DNA from 3 places in the Janthinobacterium sp. GW821-FHT03C08 genome. Region 3 is predicted to be linked to each of the others. Evidence: predicted binding sites of a transcription regulator. Region 3 holds the regulator's gene; each other region holds the start of a gene.
The links. The regulator LexA, encoded in region 3, represses DNA repair genes until DNA is damaged. The targets are predictions, from matches to a motif close to ACTGTATNNNNATACAGT.

Region 1 (6,265 bases), on a different contig from region 3:
TGTTGAACTTCTGCTTGGCCAGTACGACGATGCTGCGCCCTTCCGGCGTTTCATCGGCCAGGGAAGCCAGCTGCGCCGCGTCGGCCAGCTGCTGCTCCGTCACGCCGGGCGCCGGCACGAAGCTCGACGCCTGGCGGTTGCCCAGGGTGATGGTGCCGGTTTTATCGAGCAGCAGCACGTCGACGTCGCCGGCCGCTTCCACGGCGCGTCCCGAGGTGGCGATCACGTTGGCCTGCATCATGCGGCTCATGCCGGCCACGCCGATGGCCGACAGCAGGCCGCCGATGGTGGTCGGAATCAGGCACACGAGCAGCGCGATCAGCACGGTGATGGTCACCGGCGTGCCACTGCCGGCCGCCGCCACGGAAAACAGCGAATACGGCAGCAGGGTCACGGTGACGATCAGGAAGACGATGGACAGGGCCACGAGCAGGATCGTCAGGGCGATTTCATTCGGCGTCTTCTGGCGCTTGGCGCCTTCGACCATGGCGATCATGCGGTCGATGAAGGCTTCGCCAGGGTTGACGGAGACGCGCACCAGCAGCCAGTCCGACAGCACGCGGGTGCCGCCCGTCACGGCGGAAAAGTCGCCGCCCGACTCACGGATGACGGGAGCCGATTCGCCCGTGATGGCGCTTTCGTCGACGGAGGCCACGCCGGCCGTCACTTCGCCGTCGGCGGGAATCACGTCGCCCGCCTCGACCAGCACCGTCATGCCCTTGCGCAGGTCGGTGGCGGGAGTGGGCAGCCAGGAGGTGCCGTACTTCGGCGTTTGCATTTTCTTCGCCATCACCGTCTGCTTCAGGGCGCGCAGCGAGGCCGCCTGCGCCTTGCTGCGGCCCTCGGCCAGCGCTTCGGCGAAGTTCGCGAACAGCACGGTAAACCACAGCCACACGGCGACGGCGACGATGAAGCCGAACGGCGCCTCGCCCTGGCCGTTCAGGGCCTGGATGGCCAACAGGGTCGTGATGATGCTGCCCACATAGACAACGAACATCACGGGGCTGCGCCACTGCGTGCGGGGGTCAAGTTTTTTGAACGCATCGACGACGGCGGGGCCGATCAGTGCGGAATCGAACAAAGTCAGGCTTGTGCGTGACATGGTAGCCTCTTATTTGATGAAAAGTTGCAGGTGTTCGACGATCGGGCCCAGGGCCAGCGCGGGAACGTAATTGAGCACGCCGACGAGCACGACGACGCCGATCAGCAGGCCGATGAACATGGGGCCGTGCGTGGGCATGGTGCCGGCATTGGGCGACAGGCGCTGCTTGGCCGCCAGCGAACCGGCCACCGCCAGCACGGGCACGATCACGCCGAAGCGGCCGAACCACATGGCGATCGCCAGCATCACGTTGTAGAACGGCGTGTTGGCGGACAGGCCCGCAAATGCGCTGCCGTTGTTGTTGGCCGCCGAGGTGAAGGCATAGAGGATTTCAGAGAAACCATGCGCGCCCGGATTGGCCACGCCGATCTTGCCCGGTTCGACCATCACGGCGATCGCCGTACCCGTCAGCACCAGGGCCGGCGTCACCAGGATTGCCAGCGACACCATCTTCATTTCATAGGCCTGGATTTTCTTGCCCAGGTATTCAGGCGTGCGGCCTATCATCAGGCCAGCGATGAAGACGGCCAGGATGGCGAACATCAGCATGCCGTACAGGCCCGTGCCCACGCCGCCGAAGATCACTTCGCCGAACTGCATCAGCAGCAGCGGCACCATGCCGCCGAGCGGCATATAGGAGTCGTGCATGGAATTGACGGCGCCGCACGATGCCGCCGTCGTCACGGCCGCGAACAGGGTCGAGGAGCTGATGCCGAAGCGCGTTTCCTTGCCTTCCATATTGCCGCCCGCTTGCAGGCTGCTGGCCTGCTGGTCCACGCCCAAGGCCTGCAGCGCAGGATTGGCTTGCTGCTCGGCGCTCATCACGCCCGCCGTCATGACGACAAAGATCAGGGTCATGGCGGCCAGCACGGCCCAGCCCTGGCGCATGTCGCCCACCATGCTGCCAAAAGTGAAGCACAGGCCGGCGGGAATGAGGAAGATGGCCAGCATCTGCAGGAAGTTCGACAGCACGCTGGGGTTTTCATACGGGTGGGCGGAGTTGGCGTTGAAGAAGCCGCCGCCATTCGTGCCCAGCAGCTTGATCGATTCCTGCGAGGCAACGGGGCCCATCGCGATGGTCTGCGTCTTTGCAACTTGCGCCTCCATCACGGGCTTGCCTGCCGCATCGAGCACGGCTTGGCCGTCAGCCGTCACCTTCGGCGTTTCATACGCCACCTGGTCGAGCAGGGTCACTTCCTTGTAGGCGGAAAAATTCTGGATCATGCCTTCGCCCATGAAGACGACGGACAGGGCCAGGGACAGCGGCAGCAGGATGTACAGCGTGGAGCGCACCAGGTCGACCCAGAAATTGCCGATCGATTTGCCCGAGCGCGAGGCAAAGCCGCGCACCAGCGCGAAGATCACGGCAATGCCGGTGGCTGCCGAGAAGAAGTTCTGGCACGCCATGCCCAGCATCTGCGTCAGGTAGCTCATGGTCTGTTCGCCGCCGTAGCCCTGCCAGTTGGTGTTGGCGACGAAGCTGATGGCGGTATTGAACGAGGAATCGGGGCTGACGGCGCCGAGTCCCTGTGGATTCAAGGGCAAAAAGCCCTGCAGGCGCTGCAGCCCGTAGACAAAGAAAGCGCCCACGGTATTGAAGACGATCAGGGCGATGGCATAGCCTTTCCAGCCCATGGCCTTGTCGGCGGGCAGACCGGACCAGCGGTACAGCAGGTTTTCCAGTTTTTGCAGCCAGCCCAGGCCGCGCACGGGGCCGTCGCCGGCCACCTTGGCCATGTACAGGCCCAGCGGATAGGCGGCCGCCAGCAGCACGAGAAGGAAAGCGGCCAATAACAGTATCGATTGCGTCGTCATCACAGCTCCTCCGCCTTCAGCAGCGCCACCAGCAGATACACGAGCAGGCCGGCCGAGACAACGGCGCCCAGCACATAAAAGGCATTCATTTGACGCTCCCCAGTTTGTCGCAGGCCACGGCAAAGCCGGCCACCACGACGAAAAAAACGGCAATCAAGCCGAGATACACGATGTCCATTCCCACCCTCATACAGGTTTGTTTTGATAGTGAGCAGATTAGCCAAAAGGGTCTAAAAAATTCGTAAAGACTGGGGAGGCGGCTGTAAACAAGATGTAAAAATGGCGGCTTTACCGCATAAAATCCTTCACAATTGGCGCCAAACCGCGCGCATGGCGCACCGTTGTTGCCCCGGAGTAGCGCTATTGCTCGCGGGACAAGATAGAATGCGCGAGCGTCCGCACAAGGACGCCTAGCCTGCCGCACTGCCCTCCCCCAGTGACGCTGGACGGGATATACTGTATATTCATACAGTTATCGCCGCCGCTGTCACTGCGCCGCGCAGTGCCCCGGCCTGGCGTTCCAACCCTAGTCTTTATTTAGCTTGAACACGTATGGCCACTAAAAAACCAGCATCCGACTACAGCGAATCATCCATCCGTGTCCTGAAAGGACTGGAACCCGTCAAGCAGCGCCCGGGGATGTACACCCGCACTGAAAATCCGCTGCACATCATTCAGGAAGTGATCGACAATGCCTCCGACGAGGCGCTGGGCGGTCATTGCACGCATATCGCCGTGACGCAAAACACGGATGGCAGCATCACCGTCGAAGACAATGGCCGCGGCATTCCCGTCGGCCTGCACCCGGAAGAGGGCGTGCCGACGGTGGAAATCGTGTTTACGCGGCTGCACGCGGGCGGCAAGTTCGACAAGGGTTCGGGCGGGGCCTACGCGTTCTCGGGCGGCTTGCACGGCGTCGGCGTGTCCGTCACCAATGCGCTGTCCTCGCGCCTGGAAATCACTGTCTGGCGCAAGGAAAGCGACGGCAACGGCTTGCATCACATGGTGTTTGCCAACGGCGACGTGATCGAGCCGCTGAATTCCCGCCCTGCCCCGCGCGACGGCAAGAAGTCCGGTACGCGCGTCACTGCCTGGCCCGATCCGAAGTATTTTGATTCGCCGAACATTTCGCAAACCGAGCTGCAACGCCTGCTGCGCTCGAAAGCCGTGCTGCTGCCCGGCGTCACCGTCACCCTCACCAATGCCAAGACGGGCGATACGCAGACCTGGCTGTACGCGGAAGGCTTGCGCGGCTACCTGACCGAATCGCTGGCGCAGGTATCGAATGGCGAAACCCTGATTCCCCTGTTCGAAGGCGCGCAATATGCGGGTCCGGACTCGGAAGGCTTTGCCGAAGGCGAAGGCGCCGCCTGGGTGGTCGCGTGGACGGAAGAAGGCGCCATCGTGCGCGAATCGTATGTCAACCTGATTCCCACCTCGAACGGCGGCACGCATGAATCGGGCTTGCGCGACGGCCTGTTCGGCGCCGTGAAAAACTTCGTCGAGATGCACTCGTTGCTGCCGAAAGGCGTGAAACTGCTGCCTGAAGACGTGTTCGCGCGCGCTTCCTTCGTGCTGTCGGCGAAAGTGCTGGACCCGCAATTCCAGGGCCAGATCAAGGAACGCCTGAACTCGCGCGACGCCGTGCGCCTCGTCTCGACCTTCACCAAGCCGCCGCTGGAACTGTGGCTGAACCAGCACGTCGACTACGGCAAGAAGCTGGCCGAGCTGGTGATCAAGCAGGCGCAGTCGCGCCAGCGCTCGCTGCAGAAAGTGGAAAAGAAAAAATCCTCGGGCGTGGCCGTCCTGCCGGGCAAGCTGACGGACTGCGAATCGTCGGACATCGCGCGCAATGAACTGTTCCTCGTCGAGGGCGACTCGGCGGGTGGTTCGGCCAAGATGGGCCGCGACAAGGAATTCCAGGCCATCCTGCCACTGCGCGGCAAGGTCTTGAATTCGTGGGAAACGGACCGCGACCGCCTGTTCGCCAATAACGAGATCCACGATATCGCGGTGGCCATCGGCGTCGACCCGCACAGCATCGGCGACACGCCCGACCTGTCCGGCCTACGCTATGGCAAGATCTGCATCCTGTCCGATGCGGACGTGGATGGCTCGCACATCCAGGTACTGCTGCTGACGCTGTTCTTCAAGCACTTCCCCGCGCTGATCAACAAGGGCCACATCTGCATCGCCCGTCCGCCCCTGTACCGCGTCGACGCGCCCGCGCGCGGCAAGAAGCCGATGCAGAAAATCTACGCGCTCGACGATGGCGAACTGCTGGCCATCGAGGACAAGCTGCGCAAGGAAGGCGTGAAGCAGGGCGCCTGGTCCATCTCGCGCTTCAAGGGCCTGGGCGAGATGAATGCGGAACAGCTGTGGGAAACGACGATGAACCCGGACACGCGCCGCCTGCTGCCCGTGACCCTGGGCGAAATCGACCACATGACGTCCGCCGCCCGCTTCAATATGCTGATGGGCAAGGGCGAGGCGGCAGGACGCCGCGCCTGGATCGAGGAACACGGCAATGAAGCCGAGGCCGACATCTGATCCTGGCAGTTTGCGCCCCCAAAAGATAACCTTAGTTGCAAGATAAACCATGTCCACACAAACCAATTTATTTGACGATGCCCAGCCTGAGCCGATCGAACCGGATGAACCGGTATTCGACGGCGAAGCGCTGACCCTGTCCACCTTCGCCGAGCGTGCCTATCTCGACTACGCCATCTCCGTCGTCAAGGGCCGCGCCCTGCCCGACGTCTGCGATGGCCAGAAGCCCGTGCAGCGCCGCATCCTGTATGCGATGAATGAGCTGGGATTGAATTCCACGGCGAAGCCGCGCAAATCGGCGGCCGTGGTGGGCGACGTGCTGGGTAAGTTGCACCCGCACGGCGACCAGTCCGTGTACGACGCGCTGGTGCGCATGGCGCAGGATTTCTCGCTGCGCTACCCGCTCATCGATGGCCAGGGCAACTTCGGCTCGCGCGACGGCGACGGCGCGGCGGCCATGCGTTACACGGAAGCGCGCCTGACGCCGATCGCCAAGCTGCTGATGGACGAAATCGGCATGGGCACGGTGGATTTCCAGCCCAACTATGACGGCTCCACGGAAGAACCGAAGCTGCTGCCGGCGCGCCTGCCGATGGTGCTGCTGAACGGCGCCTCCGGCATCGCCGTGGGCCTGGCGACGGAAATCCCGTCGCACAACCTGACGGAAGTGGCCAAGGCGGCGGTCGCCATGATCCGCGATCCGAAGATCACGCACGCCGAACTGATGGCCATCATGCCCGGCCCGGACTTCCCCGGCGGCGGCCAGATCATCACGCCGCCCTCGCAGATCCAGGACAT
Region 2 (6,265 bases), 150 kb from region 3:
GGCGATGCCGTGTTCCGTGAGGCCTTGCGCGATGCGCCGCGCCGCCAGCACGTCCTTGCCACAGGTAAAACAGTGGGCGAACAGCGCGTACGCGCGGATGGCGCCGTCGGGCGCATCGAGCCGCGCCGCCAGCACATGGCCATGCGCGCCGGGAAAATCTTGCCGGGTGGATTTCATTGTCTCAGATCAAAGCTGCCGCGCAGGGCGGCCGAAGGCGTATTCTAGCGCCGTCCGGCCGCCTCGGGCTTTAAGCGCGCTTGGGAATATCCACGCCCCGCGCAACGGCGGGCCTGGCCAGGAAGGCGTCCAGCGCGCGCTGCACGTTCGGAAAGTTGTCAAAACCGACGAGATCGCCCGCGCCATAGAAGCCCACCAGGCAGCGCACCCACGGGAAGATGGCGATGTCGGCTATCGTGTACTGGCTGCCCATGATCCAGTCGCGGCCCTGCAGGCGCTGCTCCAGCACGCCCAGCAGACGCTTGGCTTCGCCCAGGTAGCGTTCGAGCGGACGCTTGTCTTCGTAGTCCTTGCCGGCGAATTTGTGGAAGAAGCCCACCTGGCCGAACATGGGGCCGATGCCGCCCATCTGGAACATCAGCCACTGGATGGTTTCGTAGCGCAGGCCCGCGTCCTGGGGCAGGAACTTGCCCGTCTTTTCCGCCAGGTACAGCAGGATGGCGCCCGATTCGAACAGGGCCAGCGGCTTGCCGCCGGGGCCGTCCGGGTCGAGGATGGCGGGAATCTTGTTGTTCGGATTAAGGGACAGGAAGGCGGGCGACAGCTGGTCGTTCTGCTCGAAGCTGACCAGGTGCGGCTCGTACGCCAGGCCCAGCTCTTCCAGCAGGATGGAGACCTTGATGCCGTTCGGCGTGGGCAGCGAGTACAGCTGCAGGCGCTCGGGATGCCGGGCAGGCCATTTTTGGGTAATGGGAAAGTCGGAGAGTTGATGCATGGAAATCCTTATTCATTCAAGTGTAGGACGCGGAGCAGGAAAGCCAGTATAGCCAAGCCGGCCCGCTTCTGCTGGGCGGCCCTGAAACTGGTTTTTCCACCCATCATTCAGCCAAACAAACCATGCAAAAACCAGCGCGGCGCGGCGTCTTCGCCGCTGCCGGCGATGCGTTCGCGGTAGACCCAGTAATGGGCATGGTCGAGTCCTTCGGCAATGAAATAATCGCGCGCCTGCGACTGCCCCCACCAGCCCGCCTCGATGCGTTCGGCCACGGACACCATTTTCAAAGGCGAGCCATAGAAGGGCCGGTGCTCGCGCATCAGGAGGGCGATGGGCTGGGCCAGCAGCCAGCCGGGACGGGGCATGCCGGGCAGGCCGGGCGGCAAGTCGGGGGGCCCGCTTCTTGCCGCGGGCTTGGCCGGCAGCGGCAGCCACTGGTTGGCCGCCTCAGGGCGGTAATCGGCGCGCGGCGCGGCCTGCAGGACATTGTCACTGCCCAGGCGCGCCACCAGCAGCTCCATCAGGCGCTGGCGCTCCTGCGGCGTGCCGCCCGGCTCGGGAAACAGGCTCTCGCTGGGCGGCGCCATGGGCTGCACCTGCAGCGCTTCCAGGCTCAGGCCGATCACGGGCGCCTCCAGCACCAGCTGCGCCAGGCGCTCCTTGAGCAATCGCACCAAGTGCTCGTCGCGCCAGACGGCCTCGCCCAAGGCCAGGTCGATGACGGTGGGCGGGCGCGCCACCCTGCCCCGCTCGTGGGCCAGCAGCAACTGGATGCGCTCGACGGCGAATTGCCGCGCGCACAGCCAGCCCGTCATCTGCTGCAGCAGGCGGCGCGCGCCGAACAGCAGCGCGTCCGTGTGCTCCACGCGGTCGAACAGTTCCAGGCTGGCGCGGAACGTGGGCGGCGCTTCGAGCCAGACGTACAGTTCCGTGCCGTGGCCATGCGCATCGTCGAGCATGGCCAGCAAGGCGGCGCCGCAGCGGCGCTGCAGGCCGGGCCGGGGCAAGTGGCGCAGCTGTCCCAGGGTGCGGCAGCCGATGCCGTCGAACCAGTCGAGCCAGGGGCGCGCGGGCGGCAGCAAGGCGCATGGCAGGCCGTCGAGGCGGCGCACGAGACTCTCCATGCCCAGCACGCGGCCCCGGCGCGTCCCGGCGCGCGCCAGCAGCCAGGCGCCCCGTGCCGTGGGGGCGCACGACAGCTGGGCCGTGTAGCCCAATGCGCGCAGGCTGGCCGCAATCTGCCTGCACAGGGCGCGCACGCCGCCGAACAGGCGCAGGCTGGCGCCCGCGTCGACGAGCAGGGTCGCTTCCTCGCCCTGCGCCACCTGCGGCGAGTATTGCAGCAGCGCCAGCGCCACCGCCTGCAGGGCCTGCGCTTCCAGTTCGGGCGAACGCTCGTGCAAACGCGCCTGCGGCGCCAGCATCAGTGCGCCCGCGCGGCGCATGCCCGGCCGGATGCCCGCCGCCCGCGCCAGCGGCGACACGGCCATCACTTGCTCCTGCTCCAGTACTACGCCGAGGCTGTCAGCCGACCAGCGCGGGCAAAATACTTCGAGCGGGAGCCGGGGCAGGTACAGGCCGATCCAGAGTCGCATGGCGCAGCAATAAAGAAGGAGGTTGCAGGGGCAGGAACAACGGCGCGTCGCGCTGCGGTCCCCGGCGCTTGATGAAGCCGATCTCGATGCCGCCGGCGGCCGGGCGCACGGACAGGCGCAAGGGCGCCGGCGACGCATCCTGCGCGCCGTGCAAGGGGCGCAGCATGCAGAACAGGGTGTTGCCCGACTGCGCCGCCAGATGCAGCCGGCGCAGGCTGTCGGCGCGTACGTGCGATTGCCAGAACAGCAGGGCGCCGCACGTGCCGCTGCGCAAGATGTTTTCTGCCGCCCACAGGGCATCCTTGCTGCTGGCGCTCTTGAGCCACAGCAGCTGCGACGGCGCCAGCCCCTGCGCGGCCAGCGCCAGCGCCTGCGGCGGATGGGGCGGCTGCAGCAGCACGATGGGCTGCCCCGCCAGCTGCGCCAGGGCGGGCGCCAGCAGGCGCAATTCGCCGCTGCCCGCCTGCTGCACCAGCAGGTCGATGAGGCTGCCGCTGGGCCAGCCGCCGCCAGGCAGCTGCGCGGACAAGGCGGCAAAGCCCGTATCCAGGCAGCGCGTGGCGCCCTGGCCCAGCTGCGAGGCGCGCCACAAGGACGGGTGCAGGGCTTCCGGCGACGCCATCAATTGAGAATGTTGCATGATTGAATATGAAGATGAATACTGTATGCATATACAGTACTATCCGCACCCGCTTTTGGCAAGGCTTATCTGGCTGAATGCCTGCCGGGGCCGCTCCGCCATGTCCGAAAAACCCCGTTTTTTGCAGGGATTGCTGTACCATAAGCACTCTCCTTACCGCTCGGCAATGCACCGGGCGGCTTCCTCCGTCCATAAGGAAACGCATTTGACCACCATCCAAATCATCAGCGCCATCATCTTCGGCCTTGCGCTCATCCACACCTTCGCCGCCAAGTCGTTTGAGACATTATCGCGGCGCCACCCCCGCCATGCGGGCTTGCTGCATCTGCTGGGCGAAGTGGAAGTCGTGTTCGGTTTCTGGGCCTTCATCCTGATCATCATCATGGCCTTTGTCTCGGGCAGCGATGCGGCCATCGAGTATGCCGAATCGCGCCATTACACGGAACCGCTGTTCGTCTTCGTCGTCATGGTGGTGGCCGCCTCGCGCCCCGTGCTCGACGCCGTGCAGCGCCTGTTGAAAGGCGTGGCGCGCGTGATGCCGCTGCGCACAGAACTGGCCCTCGTCTGGCTGGGCCTGGCGCTCGTGCCCCTGACGGGCTCCCTGATCACGGAACCAGCCGCCATGACCCTGGCCGCGCTGATGCTGGCGCCGCAAATCTTCCGTCCAGGCATCCCCGAATGGCTGAAATACGGCGCCTTGGGCGTGCTGTTCGTCAACGTTTCCATCGGCGGCACCCTCACCTCGTACGCGGCGCCGCCCGTGCTGATGGTAGCCACCACGTGGAACTGGGACAGCGCCTACATGGCCAGCCATTTCGGCTGGAAGGCCGCCATCGCCGTGCTGGTCAACGCCACGGGCGTGAGCATATTGCTGCGTAAATATCTGCACAGCAACACCTCCGACATCAAGCCGAAGGCCGGCGAGGTGGAAGCGCCGAAAGTGCCGCTGGCCGTCAGCCTCGTGCACATGATCGTGCTGGCCGGCGTCGTTACCCTGGCACATCATCCCGTGCTGTTCATCGGCCTGTTCCTGTTCTTCCTCGGCTTCGTGCAGGCGTATGAGCGCTATCAAAGCCCGCTGATCCTGAAGGAAGGCTTGCTGGTCGGCTTCTTCCTCGGCGGCCTGGTGGTGCTGGGCGGCATGCAGCAATGGTGGCTGCAGCCCATCGTTTCCAGCCTGAAACCGCTGGCCCTGTTCTTCGGCGCCCTGGGCTTGACGGCGATCACGGACAATGCGGCCCTCACCTACCTGGGTTCGCTGATCGTCGGCATGACGGACGAAGCGAAATACATGCTGATGGCGGGCGCCGTGGCCGGCGGCGGCCTGACCGTCATCGCCAATGCGCCGAACCCGGCCGGCGTGGCCCTGCTGCGCCGCGGCTTCAAGGATGAATCGATCGGCGCCGTCGGTCTGCTGGCGGGCGCCCTGCTGCCCACGGCCGTGGCCGCGCTCGCCTTCCTGGCCCTGTAAGTCTCAACACGGGGCGGCTGCCGGCCGCCCCTGCTCCCGTCAGTTCCCCAAATCAATTTCCCTCATACACGAGGAAATGCAGCCGGTCGTAGAACAGGCTGTAGGCATAGTCGAAGGTGCCCACGCTGCGAAATCCCTTGTGCAGGTACACTTGCAGCGCTTCGCTCTTTTCCCATACCGTCAGGCTGATGCGCGTGCAGCCCTTGCCCCTGGCCAGGTCGCGGATGGCATGGAACATCTGCTTGAACAAGCCCTGTCCCCGGTATTTCTCGTCGATGGCCAGGCTGCTGACGAAGCAGTCGCCGGCGCGCGCATGTTGCAGCACGAACCGGTCATACGCGTCGTCAAGCGCCTTCATGTCGTCGCGGTAATACGAGACGGCCCCGCAAGCCTGGAACTCGTCCATGGTGGCGGCCGTGAAAAAGCCGATGAAGCGCTCGTCCTCGTCGTGCAGGCCGTGGATGTGCTGCAGATACGGGTCGATATTCTGCCGCCGCTGCAGTTCGACGAACTGCAGATTGAGTTTATTACCAAACGAACAATATTCCAGGTAGCTGGTGGCAAACAGCAGCTTCGCCATGCGGTTCTTCGCTTCCTCGCCCAGCAGGCTGCCGGGCACCAGCCTGAGCGGCGCATGCGACAGCAAGCCCTCGTCTTCGGGCACGGCCACCTCATGCACGGCCGGCAGGCGGCTGCCGTGACGGCCCACGGTGGGACGCCAGAAGGCGCCGGAAGCAATATGCCGCGACCGGTGCGCCAGCAGGTAGCGGCAAAAGACGTCATTCACGCGGTCCAGCTGCGGGTCGTGCGACAGCACCGAGTAATAGTGGAAATGGTCGATTTCCGCGCGCAGCTGGGCCGCATAGGCCATGCGCGGCGCTTCCTCGATGTCGAACACGTCGACGATGTTGACCAGGCTCAAAGGATCGTCCAGTTGCCAGCCGATCTCGTCGAGCTGCGCGATGCAGCGGGCATACGCGCGCGCCTCTTCCTCGCTGAGCGGGATATGCGTATCGGTAATGATGTCGACCAGCAGGCGCATGCCGCGGATGCCGCCCACCACCGCTTCCGGCGCGCCGTCGTAGAGCACGCAATAGCGCTGGTAGAACTCGGCATGGCTGAGCATGGTGCGGCCCAGGTGCTGCTTCCACTGGGCATAGAACTGGCCGAACAGCCGCGCCTCGAATTGCGGACAGGAACGGGGGATGGCGCCATCGATGTCCGCATAAGCACGGTTCACATTGCGCTGGATCAAACGCAGCGCCGCGTCGTTCTTCCTGGCGATCAGCATGCCCGTTTCATCAAGAAACAGGTTCATCCAGCTGACGTGGCGGCGCCCTCCCCCGGCGTCCGCGTGGCGCTGGAAATAATCGGGCACCTCCGGCTTCATCAGGAAAATCGTCGCCGGATTGTGCGGGATCGTGTCGACATCCATGTACATGCCGCCGTACTCGCACATGATGAGGATGCGGAAATAATCGGACAGGGTGGCGAAGTAGCGCTGCGCATGCAGGGCATCGAGTATGCCGAAGCGCGCCGGGACAAAGTCCAGCGCCAGCGCGCGCAGCGAATTGATGTGCAGGGTCGTGCCGCCGATGGCGTAGCGT
Region 3 (6,265 bases):
CGATCGGCGTGATGAAGGTCTTGTGCAGCATTTCCACGGTGGCGTAGGTGACTTTGTCCGCCTGTTTCTCGATGCTTTCGATCGCATGTACGCGGTTTTCCAGGTCATCGAAATTGGTCATCAGGCCGAGCATCTCTTTGGCGCCCTTGACGCACAATTCCGCGTGCTGGTTAAACAATTCAAAAAACTTGCCCTCAGTGGGCATCAAGCGTCCAAACATGTCATTCTCCGTTAAGCATTGAGTCGTGTTATTTACTACAGAAAGCCGCCCCGTATGAGGGGGCGGCCGATGGAATTGCCAGTGCTGCTGAGTCTTAGTCGCCTTGGTAAAGCGCCAGGCCACCACTGTAATTGCCAAATTTGGTGTACTGCCCCATGAAGGTGAGGCGGATGCTGCCGATTGGACCGTTACGTTGTTTACCGATGATGATTTCGGCCGTTCCCTTGTCTGGCGAGTCGGGGTTATACACCTCGTCGCGGTAAATGAACAGGATCACGTCGGCATCCTGCTCGATAGCGCCCGATTCGCGCAAGTCGGACATCACGGGACGTTTATTCGGGCGTTGTTCCAGCGAGCGGTTCAGCTGGGACAGCGCGATCACGGGGCAGCCGAGTTCTTTTGCCAGGCCTTTCAAGCCCCGCGAAATCTCGGAAATCTCCGTGGCGCGGTTGTCGCCAGGGGTATTGGCCGACATCAGCTGCAAGTAATCGACGATGATCAGGCCCAGCTTGCCGCATTGGCGCGACAAACGGCGCGAGCGGGCGCGCAATTCGATGGAGTTCAGCGCCGGCGTTTCATCGATGTACAGCTGCGCATCGTTCATCTTCTGGATGGCATTCGTCAGGCGTGGCCAGTCTTCGTCGTTCAGGCGGCCCGTGCGCAGGCGGTGCTGGTCCAGCTGCCCGACGGAGCCGAGCATACGCATGGCCAGCTGGGCGCCGCCCATCTCCATCGAGAACACGGCCACGGGCAAGCCGCTGTCGATGGCCACGTTCTCGCCGATGTTGACGGAAAACGCCGTCTTGCCCATCGACGGACGTCCCGCCACGATCACCAGGTCGCCCGGCTGCAGACCGGAGGTCATGCGGTCCAGGTCGATGAAACCGGTGGGCACGCCCGTGATTTCACTCTGGTTGTCGCGGCTGTACAGTTCGTCGATGCGCTCGACCACCTGCGTCAGCAAAGGCTGGATGGCGGTCCAGCCCTGGGCGCCGCGCGCGCCCTCTTCGGCGATGGCGAAAATCTTTGACTCGGCCTCGTCAAGCATCTGCTTGACTTCCTTGCCCTGCGGGCTGAAGGCCGTGCCGGAGATATCGTCGGCGACGGTGATGAGTTTGCGCAGCACGCCGCGGTCGCGCACGATCTCGGCATAGCGCCGGATATTCGCGGCCGATGGCGTGTTTTGCGCCATGGCGTTCAGGTAAGCGAGTCCGCCCACATCCTCGGCCTTGCCGAGCTGGGTCAGGGTTTCAAAAACAGTAATGACATCGGCTGGCTTGGAAGCGTTAACCATCTTGACGATTTGCTCGAAGATGATGCGATGGTCATAGCGATAGAAATCCTCCGCATGCATGAAATCGGCGATGCGGTCATACGCGGCATTGTCGCGCAGCAGACCACCGATGACGGATTGTTCTGCTTCGATCGAATGCGGCGGAATACGGAGGGAATCCAGTTGCGGATCAGAGGGGGCGTTCATGGCGCGAATTATACCCGCTTCGGCGTGCTGGCAAAAATAAAGGGCTGAAATTGAGCGAAAAAAAGGCCACAAAAAAGCCGGGCGAACCCGGCTTTTCATAGTGCGGCAGCGCGTGCGGGCCAGGCCCGCAGACGATTACGCGTTCGCGTCTGGTACGACAGCGATAACAACTTCCACAACCACGTCGGTGTGCAGAGCAACCGAAACGTTGTGCTCGCCAACGATCTTCAACGGGCCGGTAGGCATGCGGATTTGTGCTTTTTCAACAGCAAAACCTTGCTTGGTCAGCGCTTCAGCGATGTCGAAGTTGGTGACGGAACCGAACAGACGGCCATCGACGCCAGCTTTTTGAGCAACTTGAACGGTCAGACCGCTCAGTTTTTCGCCTTGGGCTTGCGATGCGGCCAGTTTGGCAGCTGCAGCTTTTTCCAGTTCGGCGCGCTTGACTTCGAATTCAGCCACGGCGGTTGCCGTAGCACGACGTGCCAGGCGTTGCGGGATCAGGAAGTTACGTGCGTAACCGTCTTTGACTTTGACGACTTCGCCGAGGTTACCGACGTTTACAACTTTTTCTAACAGAATGATTTGCATAGTTCTTCTCCAGGAATATCTGACCGATTAAGCGTGGTGCAGATCGGTGTATGGCAGCAGCGCGAGGAAGCGAGCGCGCTTGATTGCGGTGTCGACTTGGCGCTGGTAGTGCGCTTTGGTACCGGTCAGGCGTGCTGGCATGATCTTGCCGTTTTCCTGGACGAAGTCTTTCAGCGTGTCGACGTCTTTGTAGTCGACTTGCTCAACGTGAGCTGCCGTGAAGCGGCAGAACTTCTTACGTTTGAACAAAGGGTTTTGCTGTTTGCGTTTTTCTTTAAGCTTGAGCTTATTTTTGTCGAACTTTTTACCGAATGCCATGTCAGGCTCCTGTATCTAAAATGCGCTAGTCGGGAATGACTGCACTAAAATCAATGATGTGAAACACCAAACTCTTGCTGTTGCGGCTCTTTCTGGCCAGGAAACCCGTGAACTGATACACCCCACCCAAGCTTGCCTGGCTGAACCGGCCTGAGATTTCGCCAGCGGCTAGCGCGGCAACATCAAACTCGGTCAAACGGGCAATTCCTGCTTCCATCTGCTGCGAACTGTGTTGCAATACTGCATTCACAATCGGCAGCCCTGCCGGGGTATAGCGCAATATTTCGCGCTCGGCAATGATGGCGGTTACTTGTAGCTGGTTCAGCGCACGATCCTGGTCAAAAATTAAGCGGCTGCGGCTGGAGCGGCTGCTGGTGCTTCGGTGCGGTGGCTTTTGGCCGCGTCTTCGCGTTGTACCGATTTCATCATCGGCGAAGGAGCTGTTTCAGCTTTCTTCATTTTAACGGTCAGGTGACGCAACACGGCATCATTGAATTTGAATGCTGTTTCCAACTCGACCAGGGTCTCGTTGTCGCATTCGATGTTCAGGCAGATGTAGTGTGCTTTAGGCAGCTTTTGGATCGAGTAAGCCATTTGACGGCGGCCCCAATCTTCCACGCGGTGAACCGAACCGCCGCGGGTGGTTACGCTGGCTTTGTAGCGTTCGATCATCGCGGGCACTTGCTCGCTTTGGTCCGGATGGACGATAAAGACTATTTCATAATGACGCATGCAAACTCCTTCAGGTCGGATTGATAATCGCCCACCCCGGCGTCAAGACGGGTGTGGGAAGGTCAGCCGAAGATTATAACCGCCTTTTGCGAACTATTCAATGATTGCTTGCGCCGCGCCTGCCGGCCGCCACCTTTCTTGCCCCGATAGCAGGTTTTCTTTGAAAATCGGCGAAAAAGCCCGAAATCCCCTTGCATAGTGGGCGATACTGTACAAAAATACAGACTGTTCATATAGACAGCATTTTAGTATGCACCCACCGCTCATGATCAAGCTGACAGCACGACAAGAACAAATCCTGAACCTGATCAAGGACGCGATTGAAAATACGGGCTTTCCTCCCACCCGTGCCGAGATCGCCAATGAATTGGGCTTCAAATCGGCCAACGCGGCCGAAGAGCATTTGCAGGCCCTGGCCCGCAAGGGCGCGATCGAGATTTCGCCCGGCACCTCGCGCGGCATCCGCCTGATCGGCGCGGCGGCCGAAACGCTGCCGGCGAAGGTGCCGGCAGCGCTGCTGATGTCGCTGCCCCTGATCGGCCGCGTGGCAGCCGGTTCACCCATCCTGGCGCAGGAAAACCTGGAAGCGAGCTACAACGTCGACCCGGCCCTGTTTTCGGCCAAGCCCGACTTCCTGCTGAAGGTGCGCGGCTGGTCCATGCGCGACGCCGGCATCATGGATGGCGACTTGCTGGCCGTGAAGAAGGTCGACAGCGCCAAGAACGGCCAGATCGTCGTCGCCCGCATCGGCGACGAAGTCACCGTCAAGCGCTACAAGAAGACGGGCTCCGTCATCGAACTGCTGCCGGAAAACCCCGACTTCAAGGTCATCACCGTGTCACCGGAAGATGAATTTGCCCTGGAAGGCCTGGCCGTGGGCTTGATGCGCAGCTGGCATTGATTGAACGCGCCCTCATAAACCTACTGCGCAGCCCACTCTCGGGCATCCGTTGCTCGCTAGCTGGGCGCCCCCCGTACAATGTACAGCTCCGCTACTCAACCCGATATTGGGCTTGCCCGCTACGGTTTCTGAAGGCACGAAGACATTACCATTGAACGGCGAAAAACAAAGGGCCGCAACAGCATGACTGTTGCGGCCCTTTTCATTTGTCCGGCAACTTAGACATCAAGTGCCTGGCGGAAATCCTCGAGCAGATCCACCTCGTCCTCGATGCCGACGGAGACGCGGATCAGCGATTCGGCGATGCCCATGCTGGCGCGGCGCTCGGCCCCCATCTCATAGAAAATCGTGTGGGCGACGGGAATGACCAGGGTGCGCGTGTCGCCCAGGTTGCTTGCGGGAATGGCCAGATTCAGGCGGTTGAGGAAATCGAAGCAGTCGATGCCATCCATCAACTCAAAGCTGAACAGCGAGCCATAGCTGCGGAACAGCTCGCTGGCCAGCGCATGCTGCGGGTGCGACGGCAAGCCGGGATAATGCACGGCGGCCACGCGCGGGTCGGCGGCCAGTATGGTGGCCAGCGCCAGGGCATTCGAGCAGGTGCGGTCCATGCGCAAGGCCATGGTTTCCGCGCCGACGGCGATATGGTGCGCCGCTTCCGGCCCCAAGGAGGCGCCGAAGTCGCGCAAGGCCTTGGCGCGGATTTGCGCAATGCCCCATTGCGCGGGCGCCGCCTTCTTGTAATTCTCGAAAATATTCGGATACTGCGTCCAGTCGAACACGCCCGTGTCCGTCAAGCTGCCGCCCAGCGCATTGCCGTGGCCGCCGATGGATTTCGTCAGAGCGTTGACCACCAGGCCCGCGCCCACGGCCTTCGGACGGAACAGGTAGGGCGTCGTCATCGTATTGTCGACGATATACAGGATGCCCTTCTCGCGGCACAGGTCGCCGATTTTTTGCAGGTCGGCGATCTGCGTGCGCGGGTTGGCGATGGTTTCCACGAAAACAATCCGCGTCGTCGGCGTGATGGCGGCCGCCACGTTGGCGACATCGGTGGCATCGACGAAGGACACGCCTATGCCCTGCCCCGTCACCGTTTGCCACAGGCTGTTGGTGTTGCCAAACAGGAATGCCGACGACACGACGTGGTCGCCCGCGCGCAGCAGCGACTGCACCACGGCGCCGATGGCGCCCATGCCGGTGGCGAAGCACAGGGTCGCCACGCCGTCTTCCATCTTGTTGACCTTGTCTTCCAGCGCGGAAACGGTCGGGTTGCCCTGGCGGCCGTAGCGGAAGCCCGGCTCCTTGCCCTGGAACACGGACGCGAGCTGGCGCGCATCGGCGTAACCAAACGCGACGGAGGTGTGCACGGGCTTGTGCAGCGAGCCATGCTCGATGCCCTTGCGGCGGTCGTTATGCAGGATGGTAGTGGTAAAGCCGTAGTTTTTTTTATCGTTCATGATCGCGGAGCAAAAAAAGCCCGGCGCTAGCCGGGCAAGATAATTACGCTTCTGTCGTTGCCAGGTTCAGGTTCAGCTGGGAACGTGGCGTGTCTTCCGGCGCTGCCGCCTTCGGATGGTGGCGCGCATATTCCAGGCGGTCCAGGTATTCCTGCGACACGTCGCCCGTCACGTACACGCCGTCGAAGCACGAGGCCTCGAAGCTGGTCAGGGCCGGGTTGACGTCGGCGATGGCCTGCTTCAGCGCGCCGATATCCTGGTACACCAGGTAATCGGCCGTGATTTCGCGGCACACTTCTTCCGTCGTGCGGCCGTAGGCGATCAGCTCGTCGCGTGTCGGCATGTCGATGCCGTACACGTTCGGGAAGATGACCGGCGGCGCGGCCGAGGCGAAGATGACCTTCGTTGCGCCCGCTTCGCGCGCCATCTGCACGATTTCGCGGCTGGTGGTGCCGCGCACGATGGAATCGTCGACCAGCAGCACCACTTTATCCTTGAATTCGGACGGGATGGCGTTGAGCTTCTGGCGCACGGACTTCTTGCGCGCCGCCTGGCCCGGCATG

Region 1: a site for LexA is predicted at 3,373-3,390, ahead of AC07VL_RS02045 (DNA topoisomerase IV subunit B). Genes of this name have one in related genera too.
Region 2: a site for LexA is predicted at 3,208-3,225, ahead of imuA (translesion DNA synthesis-associated protein ImuA). Genes of this name have one in related genera too.

What each region holds. Positions count from the first base shown of each region.
Region 1 is NZ_JBWKUP010000001.1:439,204-445,468, forward strand. Features, by position in the region: gene kdpB (potassium-transporting ATPase subunit KdpB) at 1-1,102, opposite strand, end outside; gene kdpA (potassium-transporting ATPase subunit KdpA) at 1,112-2,917, opposite strand; gene kdpF (K(+)-transporting ATPase subunit F) at 2,917-3,006, opposite strand; gene AC07VL_RS02045 (DNA topoisomerase IV subunit B) at 3,470-5,467, shown strand; gene parC (DNA topoisomerase IV subunit A) at 5,517-6,265, shown strand, end outside.
Region 2 is NZ_JBWKUP010000010.1:159,916-166,180, forward strand. Features, by position in the region: gene AC07VL_RS16105 (alpha/beta hydrolase family protein) at 1-177, opposite strand, end outside; gene AC07VL_RS16110 (glutathione S-transferase N-terminal domain-containing protein) at 248-952, opposite strand; gene AC07VL_RS16115 (Y-family DNA polymerase) at 1,060-2,547, opposite strand; gene imuA (translesion DNA synthesis-associated protein ImuA) at 2,477-3,187, opposite strand; gene AC07VL_RS16125 (putative Na+/H+ antiporter) at 3,393-4,658, shown strand; gene AC07VL_RS16130 (GNAT family N-acetyltransferase) at 4,711-6,265, opposite strand, start outside.
Region 3 is NZ_JBWKUP010000010.1:13,008-19,272, forward strand. Features, by position in the region: gene AC07VL_RS15475 (DUF47 domain-containing protein) at 1-220, opposite strand, end outside; gene AC07VL_RS15480 (replicative DNA helicase) at 315-1,700, opposite strand; gene rplI (50S ribosomal protein L9) at 1,836-2,291, opposite strand; gene rpsR (30S ribosomal protein S18) at 2,319-2,609, opposite strand; gene priB (primosomal replication protein N) at 2,635-2,934, opposite strand; gene rpsF (30S ribosomal protein S6) at 2,955-3,341, opposite strand; gene lexA (transcriptional repressor LexA) at 3,607-4,242, shown strand; gene AC07VL_RS15510 (cystathionine gamma-synthase family protein) at 4,461-5,702, opposite strand; gene purF (amidophosphoribosyltransferase) at 5,746-6,265, opposite strand, start outside.